3 regions of the Shewanella sp. JNE2 genome follow, and region 2 is predicted to be linked to each of the others. Evidence: predicted binding sites of a transcription regulator. Region 2 holds the regulator's gene; each other region holds the start of a gene.
The links. The regulator LexA, encoded in region 2, represses DNA repair genes until DNA is damaged. The targets are predictions, from matches to a motif close to TACTGTATNNNNATACAGTA.

Region 1 (4,293 bases), 820 kb from region 2:
TTAGTGAGTTGGTTTAGCCAGTATCATGCCCGTGGCAGCAATCTTGCCGCTGATAGCCAATATCAAAATATTATTCGTTATTTCAAATCCTTTTCTGAGCGCGATCCCGATATAAAATCCGTATTTTTTGGTTCGGCTAATACGTTTGAATATTTTGATTTCAATGGTCGTTTCGATGGCGACCCCAATTACTACACTAATAAACGACCTTGGTGGCAGGAGGCTATCGACCAACGTGGACTCTTTGTGGGCGATCCTGCCGTGGATGCTAACGATGGCTCTATCTCTGCTACGGTTAAAACTCCTGTCTATGGGGCAAATGGTGAATTGATTGGTATCGGTGGTATGGATATTTTGATCGATACCATTGGTAAATCCCTGTTAGCACCGATCAAATATCGCAATTTTGGTCAGGCTTTCCTGATGACCGATGACGGCAAGCTGGTTTATTTCCCTGGATTTTCTGAGCGTTTTCCACCGGGTTCTTTAGCTAGTCAAGTCGACAGTCAGTTTGAAAATACGTCTGGATTCGCCTTACTAAGACAACAGATGCAACTGGAAGCGCAAGGCTTTGCTGAAGTGACGTTTAATGGCGTGCCACAGAGAGTCACTTTTGTATCTGTCGGAGGGGATTATCCTAAGCAAAAATGGCACTTAGCCTTTATGTTACCCCATGAGGTAATAGAAGCGCCTGTGACAGCGGCCTTTTGGAATGCGTGTTTAGTTGCTATCGGCATTATGCTGTTAGTCGGAATAACGGTTTGGTTAATGTTGCTGCCCTTTAGACGTCAGTTATCTAAGCTATTGGATGCGATGGAGGATATTGCTGAAGGTGATAGCGATCTTTCTCAACGTATTCTAATGGATCGAGAAGATGAACTAGGTAAACTCGGTGATGCCTTTAACCGCTTTGCTGAAAAAGTTCAGCATATGTTATTGCATACCCGCACGCTAACGCAGGAAGTCGGTACAGGGGTGGAAGATGCTCGGCAAGTGTGTGAATTAGCCGTATCTTCAGTGTCATCTCAGAAACAGCAAATCGATTCTGTGGCAACCGCAGCGACACAAATGGCACAGACGAGCCAAGAGATGGCGGTGAGTGCCCAAAGAGCAAATGATTTTGCACAGAAAGCACAAACTCAAGCCCACGATGGTACTCAGATTGTTTCACGTGCGACAGAAGGGATGAAAGTACTATCTCTGCAAGTTATTGAGGCTGCAAAAGTGATTAAACACTTACGTAATAGCTCAGAACAAATCGGTGAGGTATTGAGTGTTATTCGTCATATTGCCGAGCAAACTAATCTACTGGCGCTCAATGCGGCTATCGAAGCGGCCCGTGCGGGTGAACAAGGCCGTGGCTTTGCTGTGGTGGCAGATGAAGTGCGTACGTTGGCATCGCGAACCCAAGATTCTACCGCTAATATTCAGGGCATTATTCAGACATTACAACAAAGTGCATTACAGGCAGAACAAGTGATGGAGTCTGGCGTTGAGCAGGCAAAAGCAGGTCAGGATCTGACGACTCAAGTGGAGCAAGCATTAAATGATATCGCAAATGCCATTGTGTCTATTCAGCAACAAACCGTAGAAATTACCGTGGCAATTGGTCAACAGGCGGTAGTGGCTGAGGAAGTGGCGCAAAACGTTGAGAATGTCCGTGGTTTATCGGATCAATCTTTGTTATCCAGCCAAGATCTATCGCAAAGTCTACAGGGCTTTGAACATGTAACCCGTAAACTCACCTTAAATATTGGGCAATTCAAAATCTGATCTCAGGTAGACGCGTCATCAATAAAAGGAGCTTCGGCTCCTTTTGTTTTATCTGTGGGTAAGAGAATAAGTGTGTATAGAGCACTTGATTACTGGTTTTATATACAGTATTTTGACGTTGGAGGAATTCAACGTGCGAAAAATTATTCACATCGATATGGACTGCTATTTTGCAGCAGTAGAAATGCGTGACTTTCCCGAGTACCGTGGCAAGCCTTTAGCCGTGGGTGGCAGTCGTGAACGTCGCGGTGTGATCAGCACTTGTAGTTACGAGGCGCGTAAATTTGGGGTACGTTCGGCGATGGCGACTTCCTATGCCTTTAAGCTGTGTCCCAATCTTATTTTGGTTCCCGGTCGGATGCAGGTTTACAAAGAAGTATCGCTACACATTCGTGAAATCTTCTCCCGCTACACGCCATTGATTGAACCGCTTTCCTTAGATGAAGCCTATTTAGATGTGAGTGAGTGCCAACAATATAAGGGTTCTGCAACCTTAATTGCTGAGGCTATTCGCCGTGATATCTTAGCCGAAACGGGTTTAACGGCTTCGGCGGGGATAGCACCAGTGAAGTTTTTGGCAAAGGTTGCCTCGGATCTGAATAAGCCTAACGGGCAATATGTGATCACACCAGAGATGCTTCCTGAGTTTGTTAAGACCTTATCGCTACGTAAAATTCCCGGAGTGGGTAAAGTCACCGCTGAAAAGTTAACATCCCTTGGGTTAAACACTTGTGGTGATGTGCAGGTTTATTCAAAACAAGAGTTGCTCTCCCGTTTTGGTAAATTGGGTGCAGTGCTAATTGAGCGCGCCCATGGCATTGACGGACAGGGAATTTCCATCGATCGTGAGCGTAAGTCCGTTGGCGTTGAGACCACTCTCGCCAAGGATATTTATACCTTAGAACAGTGCCAGCAGGTGATGCCGGGATTAATCCAAGAGTTGGCGTTGCGTTTAAGCCGCAGCGCTAAGGAGCGAAAGATCCATAAGCAAGTCGTTAAACTTAAATTTAGCGATTTTAAACAAACCACGATAGAGCATCGCACTGAGGAGGTTTCTGTGAACCTGTTTTATGATCTTCTTACTCAGGCATTAGCTAGGCAGGATGCTCGGGGGATCCGGCTTGTGGGTATTTCTGTAGGATTAGCCGATTCAACACGTTATGTCGCATCAACATTAAACACCCAGACTCAGCTTGATTTAGCGCTCTAGGCACTTATTGAGTCGATCAATTTCATCACCAACTCGAATCGCTTAATAAGCTGAGGGTGGGTTTTCCAGCATAAAATCAATCAAGAGCCTAACCCGTAGAGGAAGATTATCGCGATCGCGATACATCAAGTAAGCGGTACGCGGAGCACCTTTCCACTCGGGCAGTATTTGAATAAGCTTGCCGCTTTGTATTCGTTCACTCGCCATGCTAATGGGTAATAGTCCAATACCGAGCCCTGCCATCACAGCTTGACTGGCGATAGCCATATCATCGACGGCTAGTTTGATATTACTCCTTGGCTCAAATTCGAAATCTTGCCTAGTGATATTATGCTGTAAGCGCCATGTTTTAGCTGGTTTTGCGATAATAACGGGATGTTGTTCGAGCTCCTCTATAGATTGCAGAGAATGCCATTGCGTTGCCGTACTACTGGCGCAAAGGACAAAGCTAATGGTGGTGAGTGGCCTTGCAATCCAATCAGGATCTTTAGGCTCGCCAACCCGAAAGGCGATATCAATCGCGTTTTCACTGACATCGATATTCATATTCGACAGGCTTAAATCGATATCGATATTAGGATAGCGTAATTGAAAGGCGTTGAGTGATTCCCCCAGCCAAAGGTAGGTGGTGTTGATGGGTGCTGAGATCCGCAGTTTTCCAACCGCTTGATGTTTATCGGCATGCAGCTCACCCGATACTTGGTTTAACTCGATAAACAGTGGGCCGCAACGTTCGAGATAACGCTGACCTGTGGCGGTAAGATTTACCCTATGGGCGTCTCGGTGCAGTAAGCGCAACCCTAAAGACTGTTCTAATAGATTGATTCGACGACTTAAGGTAGACGGTGGAATACCTAAATGCTCAGCCGCGAGCTTAAAACTGCCCTGCTGTGCCACAACCCAAAATAAACGCATATCGTCTAGGGAATAATTAAGTTTCATATTTGGAATTTAACCTCTAAATCTTGCTAGTTTTAATAATATATGAAACTTATAAACTAAGCTCAATCCCAATTCCCTCCCAAGAGGCAGATATGAAATCCCATACCCCTTACCTGACATTCGTTTGTCTACTGATTTGTGTTTTTAGCTGGGGCAGTGTGTTTCCCATTGCTAAGCGAGTGCTGGAGGAGATGTCGGGAGAATCCCTCGTTTTCTGGCGGTTTACCATAGCCGCGGTCACGCTGGCGTTATATATCGCTTTTACGCGTCAAGCTTGGCCCAAATTGAGCTTGGGGCAATACACAGTCATCGCGTTGGTGGGCGTGATTGGTGTTGGTGGTTTAAACCTCGCCTTATTTAATGGTCTA
Region 2 (4,293 bases):
TATCAGCATTGCTCGTATCTTCCATTGCGATTAAGGTTTTGGTTGCAGGTATGGCCATTAGGATCAGGATAATAAATGGCAATATGGTCCAAGCAATTTCAACTTTGGTACTTTCATGGAAATGGGCGGCAACTGCGCCTTTGGATTTTCTGTGGTTTATCATGGCATAAATCATTACGCCAAAAACCACGAGGCCAATAGCACAGCAGATATACAAGATAGTCATATGCAAGTGATAAACCTTGCCACTTATCTCGGTTACACCAGTGGTCATATTGAACCGCGAATCCGCTGCGTTCAACGGTGGTGCGAATAACACCACGAGTAAACAATACAACAATTGCTTCACAAGACTTCTCCTCTGCTAATTGCAAATTGCAACTACAAAGAAGAGTCACACAGTAAGTCTCAACTCTATGCAAACTCTTCAGTTCCCAAAAAAGCGTTTTTGACTTCAATGTGCGTTGATGGCTTACTTTTGTACTGTTACTGCTGTTAATTCGCCACGCTGGCACATACTACTGAAAAAATCTGTCATTTTAATTATTGATGGAAAATTGGCTGGGATAACAGCTCGGTTTTTACCATCGCCAGTGATATAGAGTCACCAGCTTAATCAACCATACTTGCTGTTTAAATATTGATCAAGATCACTTATTTTTCTAATTGTCTGAAAAATTGCTAAAAAAAAGCCTCACATTCATATGTGAGGCGGCTTTCACGGCTAAAAAATCTTTTGTAAAACTAATGAACAGGGCTAAAAAAGTGGCTTGCTTAAAGTGTGTATGTTGCTCAAGGCGGACCTTATCCTGTAAGTGGTTATTTACTTCCTCTAATACAATACCCATCGCTCTGGCACTTTTTGCCACAATTTGTAAGCGTCGATTATCACGGGCATCGAGTGAGGTCGTCCAAGTAATGACTGCACTGGACGTACCACTTGTTAAGGCTTTCTCCATCGCCCATAGGGTTTCTACCTCATCTTTTGCATGAACGAGTAATATACGATCCATGCGCACACCTGCTGATGTGAGTAACTGTTTATAGCCAATACTTGGTGGATTGATGAGTACAACCCAACGCCCCTGTTGACTGAGTTGTGCGAGCTGCGTACTGAGCTGGATTAACTCAGTACGGCCTTGAGTCTGTGTAGGCACACAGCTGATCGGTGCATACTGCCAGTTTGCATCTGGCTCTCGAATGTTGTCGAGCCACAACCCCGGATGACGTGGGGCATTGCCTAATAGGTTACTCATAGCCAATCTCCATTACGGATCACACCAACAGCGAGTCCTTCAATTGTTAAACTTTGACAACTTAAATCCACTTTAATTGGTGAGTAGTCTTCATTTTCTGCGTATAGATAGACTAAGTTGCCTTTTTTTTCGAAGCGTTTAACCGTGACATCATCGTCGACTCTTGCAACAACTACTTGACCATTTCTCGCTTGTTGTACTTTATGTACCGCTAACAAATCACCTTCGAGAATGCCGATGTTTTTCATGCTGTCACCTTTTACTCGCAGTAAAAAATCGGCGGTAGGGTGGAACATACTTGGGTCAACTTGATAGTACTGTTCAACATGTTCTTGAGCCAAGATTGGCTCACCAGCGGCTACTTGGCCTATAAGTGGCAGGCCATATTCAACCACGACCTCTTCCTCTGCTGGGAGACGGATACCCCGAGAGGTACCAGGCATGATTTCGATACAGCCTTTTTTGGCGAGAGCTTTGAGGTGCTCCTCAGCAGCATTAGCACTTTTAAAGCCTAAACGAGTGGCAATTTCTGCTCGGGTGGGTGGCATTCCTGTATCGGCAATATTACGTTTAATTAGCTCTAAAATTTCAGCTTGGCGTGGCGTTAAGGGTCTCATGGCTGTTCCTGTTTTTCTATACAGTTACTGTTAGTATATACAGTATTGTTTGTAGTGCAAGTATTAACCATTTTTAGATCGTAAAGTGTTTTAAATCGGCAAATCTCAGTCTGATCTATTGGTTGAGTTTTTATGGAAGATAAGGCGTTTTATATTTTTCTGTTTAATTTTAAGTGTTTAATTTTTAAGAGTATTTATTTTATTCCGATGGGGTGCATATATTGTTTTATAGGCTTATAAAACGCCTGATGTTAGGGTGATTTAGGGATATATAGGAGAGAATTAGCGAATACTCCCCAGAGTCTGGTATTCTATTGGGCTAGTAAACGTACTTAATTGCATAAGAATAATGCCTAAACAAGACTCTCTTTGGTTGAAATCATTACGTTGGATCCAAAAACACTTAGTCCACACTATTGTGGTGCCTCAGGATCCTTTTGCCGATCTGAATCTGGATACCTCCAGACCACTTGCTTATGTCATGAAAACAGAATCGCTGAGTGACATTGCGGCACTGAGTGAAGTCACCGAAAAATTAGGCTTGCCAAGCCCCTACGAACCTTTAGTTGTTAACGGTGTTGTTGCGCCACGGGTTGTTTGCCTTCAAGGACGTAAACCTTTGTTTGGTGAACGTGCGGGTAACGAGCCATTCCTTGAGTGTTTTATGCGTCTCTTGGCTGTTCATAAGGAGCGCCCGGAGCTTGATATTCAGTTAGTGCCAGTGAGTCTTTATTGGGGACGTACTCCAGGTAAAGAAGACGATACGATGAAAGCGGCTGTGTTGGAGCGTGAAAATCCAACTTGGCTACGTAAGTGCTTCATGATTTTGTTTCTAGGCCGTCATAATTTTGTACAGTTTTCGAATGCAGTTTCACTGCGTTATATGGCAGATGAACACGGTACTGATATGGGGATAGCCCATAAATTAGCGCGTGTGGCACGGGTACATTTTCGCCGCCAACGTAAGGTGATGACGGGTCCTTTACTGCCAAATCGTCAGGCATTATTTGATTCGTTGCTCAAATCGGAGTCATTACGTAAGGCGATTCAAGAAGAGGCTGTGAGCAAAAAGATTTCTGAAACTCAAGCTCGTGAAACTGCAATAGAGTATCTTGATGAAATAGCGGCAAATTATTCAGATAGTTTAGTGCGCATTGCCGAGCGTTTTTTAACCTGGTTATGGAATAAGCTCTACAGTGGCATCAATATTAAAGGTGCCGAACATATTCGTCAGTTACACCACGATGGTCACGAAATTGTCTATGTGCCTTGTCATCGAAGTCATATGGATTATCTATTGCTATCCTACATTTTGTATTACCAAGGTATGGTTCCGCCGCATATTGCAGCAGGGATAAACCTGAACTTTTGGCCTGCGGGACCATTGTTCCGCCGTGGTGGCGCGTTCTTTATCCGTCGTAGTTTTAATGGTAATAAGCTTTATACCGCAGTCTTTCGTGAATATTTAGATCAACTGTTTGCCAAGGGCTATTCGGTGGAGTATTTCTCTGAGGGCGGTCGGTCTCGTACGGGGCGTTTGTTAGCGCCTAAAACGGGCATGATAGCAATGACAATGAACAGCGTGCTGCGCGGAATTGAGCGCCCAGTTACTTTGGTTCCCGTATATTTAGGTTATGACCATGTGATGGAAGTCGCCACGTATCACAAAGAGTTAAGTGGCAAGAAAAAACAAAAAGAATCCGTTTGGCAAGTTTTTGGAGCCATTCGAAAGTTAGGTAATTTTGGTCAAGGTTATGTGAACTTTGGAGAGCCGATTACCCTGCAAACTTTTTTAAACGAAATGGCACCTAACTGGCGCGCAGAGCTTGCCGATGATCCTGAACAAAAGCCAACTTGGTTAACTCCAGCGGTTAACGTGTTAGCAAATCGGGTGATGACACGTATTAATGATGCGGCAGCGGCCAGTTCCGTCACGCTTACCAGTTTAGCTTTATTGGCTTCTGAGCAAAATGCGCTTGAGCGTTGTTTGTTAGAACGTCAGTTAGATTTGTACCTCACGCTGCTGAAGCGGGTGCCTTATACCTCTTTTACTTCTGTCGCGGAAGGTGATGGTAAGCATCTTGTTCAACAGGGTATTGATTTAAATAAGTTTTCAGTATCCTGCGATCCTTTAGGTGAGATAGTGTCTATCGATGCTAATCAGGCCATTTCGATGACCTATTATCGCAATAATATTATCCACTTATTTATTATTCCTTCTCTTATTGCGAGTTGTTTGACCCATAATGAGCAAAGTCAGCGACAGCAAATTGTGGCAATCGTGAATGACTTTTATCCGTTGCTAAAGGCTGAGCTGTTTATGGGAATTAAGGATATACCTTCCTATGTCAATCAAGTGCTGGATCTCTTTATTGAGCAAGGCTTAATAACTGAGTCAGATAACTTATCAGTTGTAACGG
Region 3 (4,293 bases), 2.3 Mb from region 2:
GATTAATATAAGGTTTAAAGCTATCTACATCCGCTTGGGTCAATACATTGCGGCGATAATCCAATTGTTGTAGATAGCGATCGAAGATTTGCGCTGAAAACGCATCATCTAAGTTGAATCTGTGGTAATGCGAACGAGTATATAAGTCCGTCACTCTCTTACTGGCAACCTTATGTTGTGCCTCTTGCTTGAGAGTGGGTAACTCGCTGATTTGAATCGTGGGTGGTACGGCCCAAGCCGAAAATCCGACAAAAACAGTGGCAATCGAGATAGCCAAAGTGAGTTTTCGCATCAACAAGTTACTCCGTCTTAATAAATGATTACAGCAGGATATGTTCCGCTCTAACTTTAATCGTTAGACCGCTATCAAGCTGAACATGAATATCCTCTTTATTAATGTCAGTGATCACGCCGGCTACGGGTGTCATACCTAACTTAACATTAACACGTTGTTTTTTCGCTAAATCAGTCAACTGTGCTTGCACTAAATTGACCACTGGCGCAGCAACTTTAGGTGCTGGTTTAGCAGGACGCTCAGTTTTAGGACGTTGAGGAACGGCCACTTTCTTATGCGCTTTTTTGGCTGCAGCTTTAGGCGTACTAGGTGCTTTTGCCGCACGTTTTGCCTTCGCTTTTTCCTGACTTTCTTTCAACATGGCTTGAGCATGATCAATATGTTCTTGCTCTAACTCACCACAAGGTTCGCCATCGAGGTTAACCCGTTGTGCGCCTGCTTTTACACATTTCAGGTAACGCCAGCTGCTGGTATAACGTCTTAAGGCAACTCGTAGTTGAGTTTTACTGACCTTAGAATCATCAGCCAACCTTTCAGCCAAATCTTGAAACAATCCGATTTTTAATGGCTTAGTTTCACCTTCAGCAATAAAGCACAAAGGAAATGTTTCATACAAATACGCCAAAATTGCATTGGTGTCGGTCAACTTATCTGTTGATTCCATCATTACTTCCACAGTCAAAAAGGGACATCGAATTCGAGGTGATAAAAATCAGCTTCTTACGTGTCGTTTGTCTTCGTTAAGCCCAATATTGAGCCAAGGTACAAATTAGCATTCTCGCCGCATTTTCTAAAGTTAAAAAAGTATAACTTAACCATTTTTTACGGCTTAACACATCAAGCTTATTGATGACATTGGTGTCAAACCGGCTTAATCGATGCTGGCGCATATTATAAGGCGCACGCTAGCGATTGCGACTATGAATTATGTGTTATTGCACGCAAATTAATCAAATAGGCAATTTTCAAAGCTTTTAACTAACAATTCCAGCCCTTTTTGGTCGTCTTCATCAAAACGATCGAAGCTCGGACTGTCAATATCGAGCACTGCAATAACTTTTCCGTTAGCACGAACTGGCACAACAATTTCAGAATTACTGGCAGAGTCACAGGCGATGTGTCCATCAAATTGGTGTACATCTGCAACCCGTTGCGTCTGATTAGTGTATGCGGCAGTCCCACAGACGCCTTTTCCTAAAGGGATGCGGGTACAAGCCACTTTACCTTGGAACGGGCCTAACACTAATTGCTCACCACGCATAACATAAAACCCAACCCAGTTAAGATCGGTTAAGTTATCATTCAGCAAGGCGGAAAAGTTTGCCATTGCCGCCACAACATCATCTTCACCTTCAAGCAAAGCTAACGCTTGACGATTCAGTGACTCATAAAATTGCGATTTCATTATATTTCCTAACCTTGTCTACTCTGCCGCTTCAGCTTTTTTCGCTGTTTTCTTGGTTACCGCTTGATTCGTTGGCGTACTATTAACCTGAACGACGCCTTTAAGCAAGTTCGTCAGCTCATCTTTATTACTAGCAAAATAAAATGCGAGCCGTTCGCTCAGACTTTCATCAATGCCTAATTCAGATTTTTGAATGAAGGGGATCAGGTTATCAGCGATATCGAGCATCTTATCGTAGGCATCGGCCTCCTTTTTCGATGTGAATGTCATCTTTTCAACCCCTTCTCTTACCACGACAAACTGTGTAATAACTGCCATGACTGCCTCGCACTGTTTTTATATACAGTAACCAGAATGACATAGATCGAACTTGTGATGCAAGTGTTCTGATTAATCTGGTATTATCAGGCGGCTTTCATTAGTGAGATAAGCGAGTTTTTCTGACGTTTCAATGTCCAACAGCATATCACTGATGGTTGGACACTTAATTTCTTAGTCATTTTGGGGCTAATTAAATATTTTTATATGCATGAAAACACAGTAGAAAACTCTGTAATCCTCTGTCGTTCCTGCGACTTGGCTATCCGCAAACGCGCCTTACCCTCAGGTGTTAGAGCCCTATGTCCGCGTTGCAGCACTGCACTCTATGATACGCCATATTGCTCAGTAAATGGCATGTTAGCCTTGTGTATTACTGCGCTAGTATTTTATTTTCCAGCTAATTTTTTGCCTGTACTTGAGATCCATTTCCTCGGCAGTATTCGTACTACTACCGTGTTTCAAGGTGCATTTGCCGTATTTGAGCAAGGCTACTGGGTGGTAGGTTTAGCGGTATTAGCGGCTGCGGTAATAGGTCCAGGATTATTGATTTTATCCATTCTTACACAGATATTAATTGTCAAATGGGGGCTTTCTATCCCCTTTTGGCGTAACAGTTTAAAACAGTTATTGAAACTTCAAGGCGTGCTTTCTCAACTGACCATGTTAGAAATTTACGTGATTAGCTTTTTAGTTTCATCATTTCAATTATCTGATTTTTCAGATATTTATTTTGGAATGGGTACATTTTGCTTCACAATGTTGTTTCTCGTGACCTTATTTTTACAACGGGAATACGATCTAGAGCATATGTGGACCCTATTGGATGGACATCGCTAGTATGAAACAGCAAGGTAAGGATATTGGCCTTTGTCTATGCCGTGTGTGCCAACAACTCAACACCACAGGTAGCACTCACTGCCTGCGCTGTGAGGCAGAGTTAAAGGTTCGTGATTACAGTAGCTTGCAAAAAAGTTGGGCGCTACTCATCACGGCCGCAATTTTATTGGTGCCCGCCAATCTATACCCAATCACTATACTGACTAATCAGGGACAAGTGCGCCACGATACGATTTTTTCAGGGATCATCCATTTAGTGCACTCAGATATGATCCCTATCGCCATTATTGTGTTTATCGCGAGTATCTTAGTGCCTTGGGTTAAAATCATAGGACTGTCCATTTACCTATGCGCGATCAGTTTTGAGCTTCCGATTTCAAAAAAGAAGTTAATGGTGGGATTTCATGTTATCGAGTGGATTGGCCGTTGGTCTATGCTTGATTTATTCGTAATTTCGCTCACTGTTGCGCTCGTTAATATGGGGCAACTGCTAGACGCTAAGCCCGCACCTGCAGCCACTGCATTTGCATTGGTTATTTTGTTAACTCAGCTCGCTGCAAAAGTTTTAGACACTCGTTTACTCTGGGATCGATTGGACACTCAAGATGACACAAATTGAATCGCCAAAAGTTGTGAAGAAAAAACTCTTTTCGCCCATTTGGCTGCTGCCGATTGTTGCACTCGCGCTCGGTGCTTGGCTTGGTATAAAAAGCATTAAAGAATCGGGGATTGAAATTCAAATTCACTTTCCCAGCGCCACAGGGATTGATGTGGGTAAAACCTTAGTGAAATATCAAGGTCTGACCGTCGGTAAAGTCAAAGACATTGGTATAGATGACGATCTCAAAGGTGTGAATGTCAAAGTGGTAATGGATTATCGCGCTAAGCCATTCTTAAATAAAGAAACCTTATTTTGGTTAGTGACACCTAAAGCCAGTATTACTGGTGTTGAAGGTTTAGATGCGCTGTTTTCTGGCAATTATATTGCGATTCAGCCAGGAAAAGGTAATGCGTCTACGTTCTTTGAGGCAGAACGACAAGCGCCGCCGATGCAAATAGGCTCTGAAGGCGTAATGATTGAATTAACTTCGGATAAACTCGGCTCTCTGGATGTGGGCTCACCTATTTTCTTTCGTCAAATCCCCGTCGGTAGTGTAGTTAGCTATCGATTAGCAGGTAATACTAATGTTGTTATCAGCGCCTTTATTCAAGAGCAATATGCGAGATTAGTGAAGAAAAACTCCTTATTTTGGAATGTATCAGGCGTTAAAGTTGATGCCTCACTCTCGGGCATTAAGGTCAGCTCAGAAAGCTTAGCGTCAATCCTTGCAGGTGGGGTTACTTTTAGTTCAGATGATACTGCGCCAGTCGCACAAAACGGCGACAGTTTTTCACTCTATGATTCAGAGGCTAACGCTATTGGTGGTGTCGATAT

Region 1: a site for LexA is predicted at 1,864-1,883, ahead of dinB (DNA polymerase IV). Genes of this name have one in related genera too.
Region 3: a site for LexA is predicted at 2,029-2,048, ahead of MZ182_RS11055 (YebG family protein). Genes of this name have one in related genera too.

Annotation. Positions count from the first base shown of each region.
Region 1 is NZ_CP096169.1:976,473-980,765, forward strand. It holds gene MZ182_RS04440 (methyl-accepting chemotaxis protein) at 1-1,773, shown strand, start outside; gene dinB (DNA polymerase IV) at 1,907-2,983, shown strand; gene MZ182_RS04450 (LysR family transcriptional regulator) at 3,026-3,925, opposite strand; gene MZ182_RS04455 (DMT family transporter) at 4,018-4,293, shown strand, end outside.
Region 2 is NZ_CP096169.1:156,597-160,889, forward strand. It holds gene coxB (cytochrome c oxidase subunit II) at 1-349, opposite strand, end outside; partial or broken gene MZ182_RS00690 (cell division inhibitor SulA) at 745-1,256, opposite strand; gene lexA (transcriptional repressor LexA) at 1,253-1,873, opposite strand; gene plsB (glycerol-3-phosphate 1-O-acyltransferase PlsB) at 2,223-4,293, shown strand, end outside.
Region 3 is NZ_CP096169.1:2,471,248-2,475,540, forward strand. It holds gene prc (carboxy terminal-processing peptidase) at 1-292, opposite strand, end outside; gene proQ (RNA chaperone ProQ) at 321-959, opposite strand; gene MZ182_RS11050 (GAF domain-containing protein) at 1,242-1,700, opposite strand; gene MZ182_RS11055 (YebG family protein) at 1,719-2,018, opposite strand; gene MZ182_RS11060 (paraquat-inducible protein A) at 2,226-2,858, shown strand; gene MZ182_RS11065 (paraquat-inducible protein A) at 2,860-3,477, shown strand; gene MZ182_RS11070 (MlaD family protein) at 3,464-4,293, shown strand, end outside.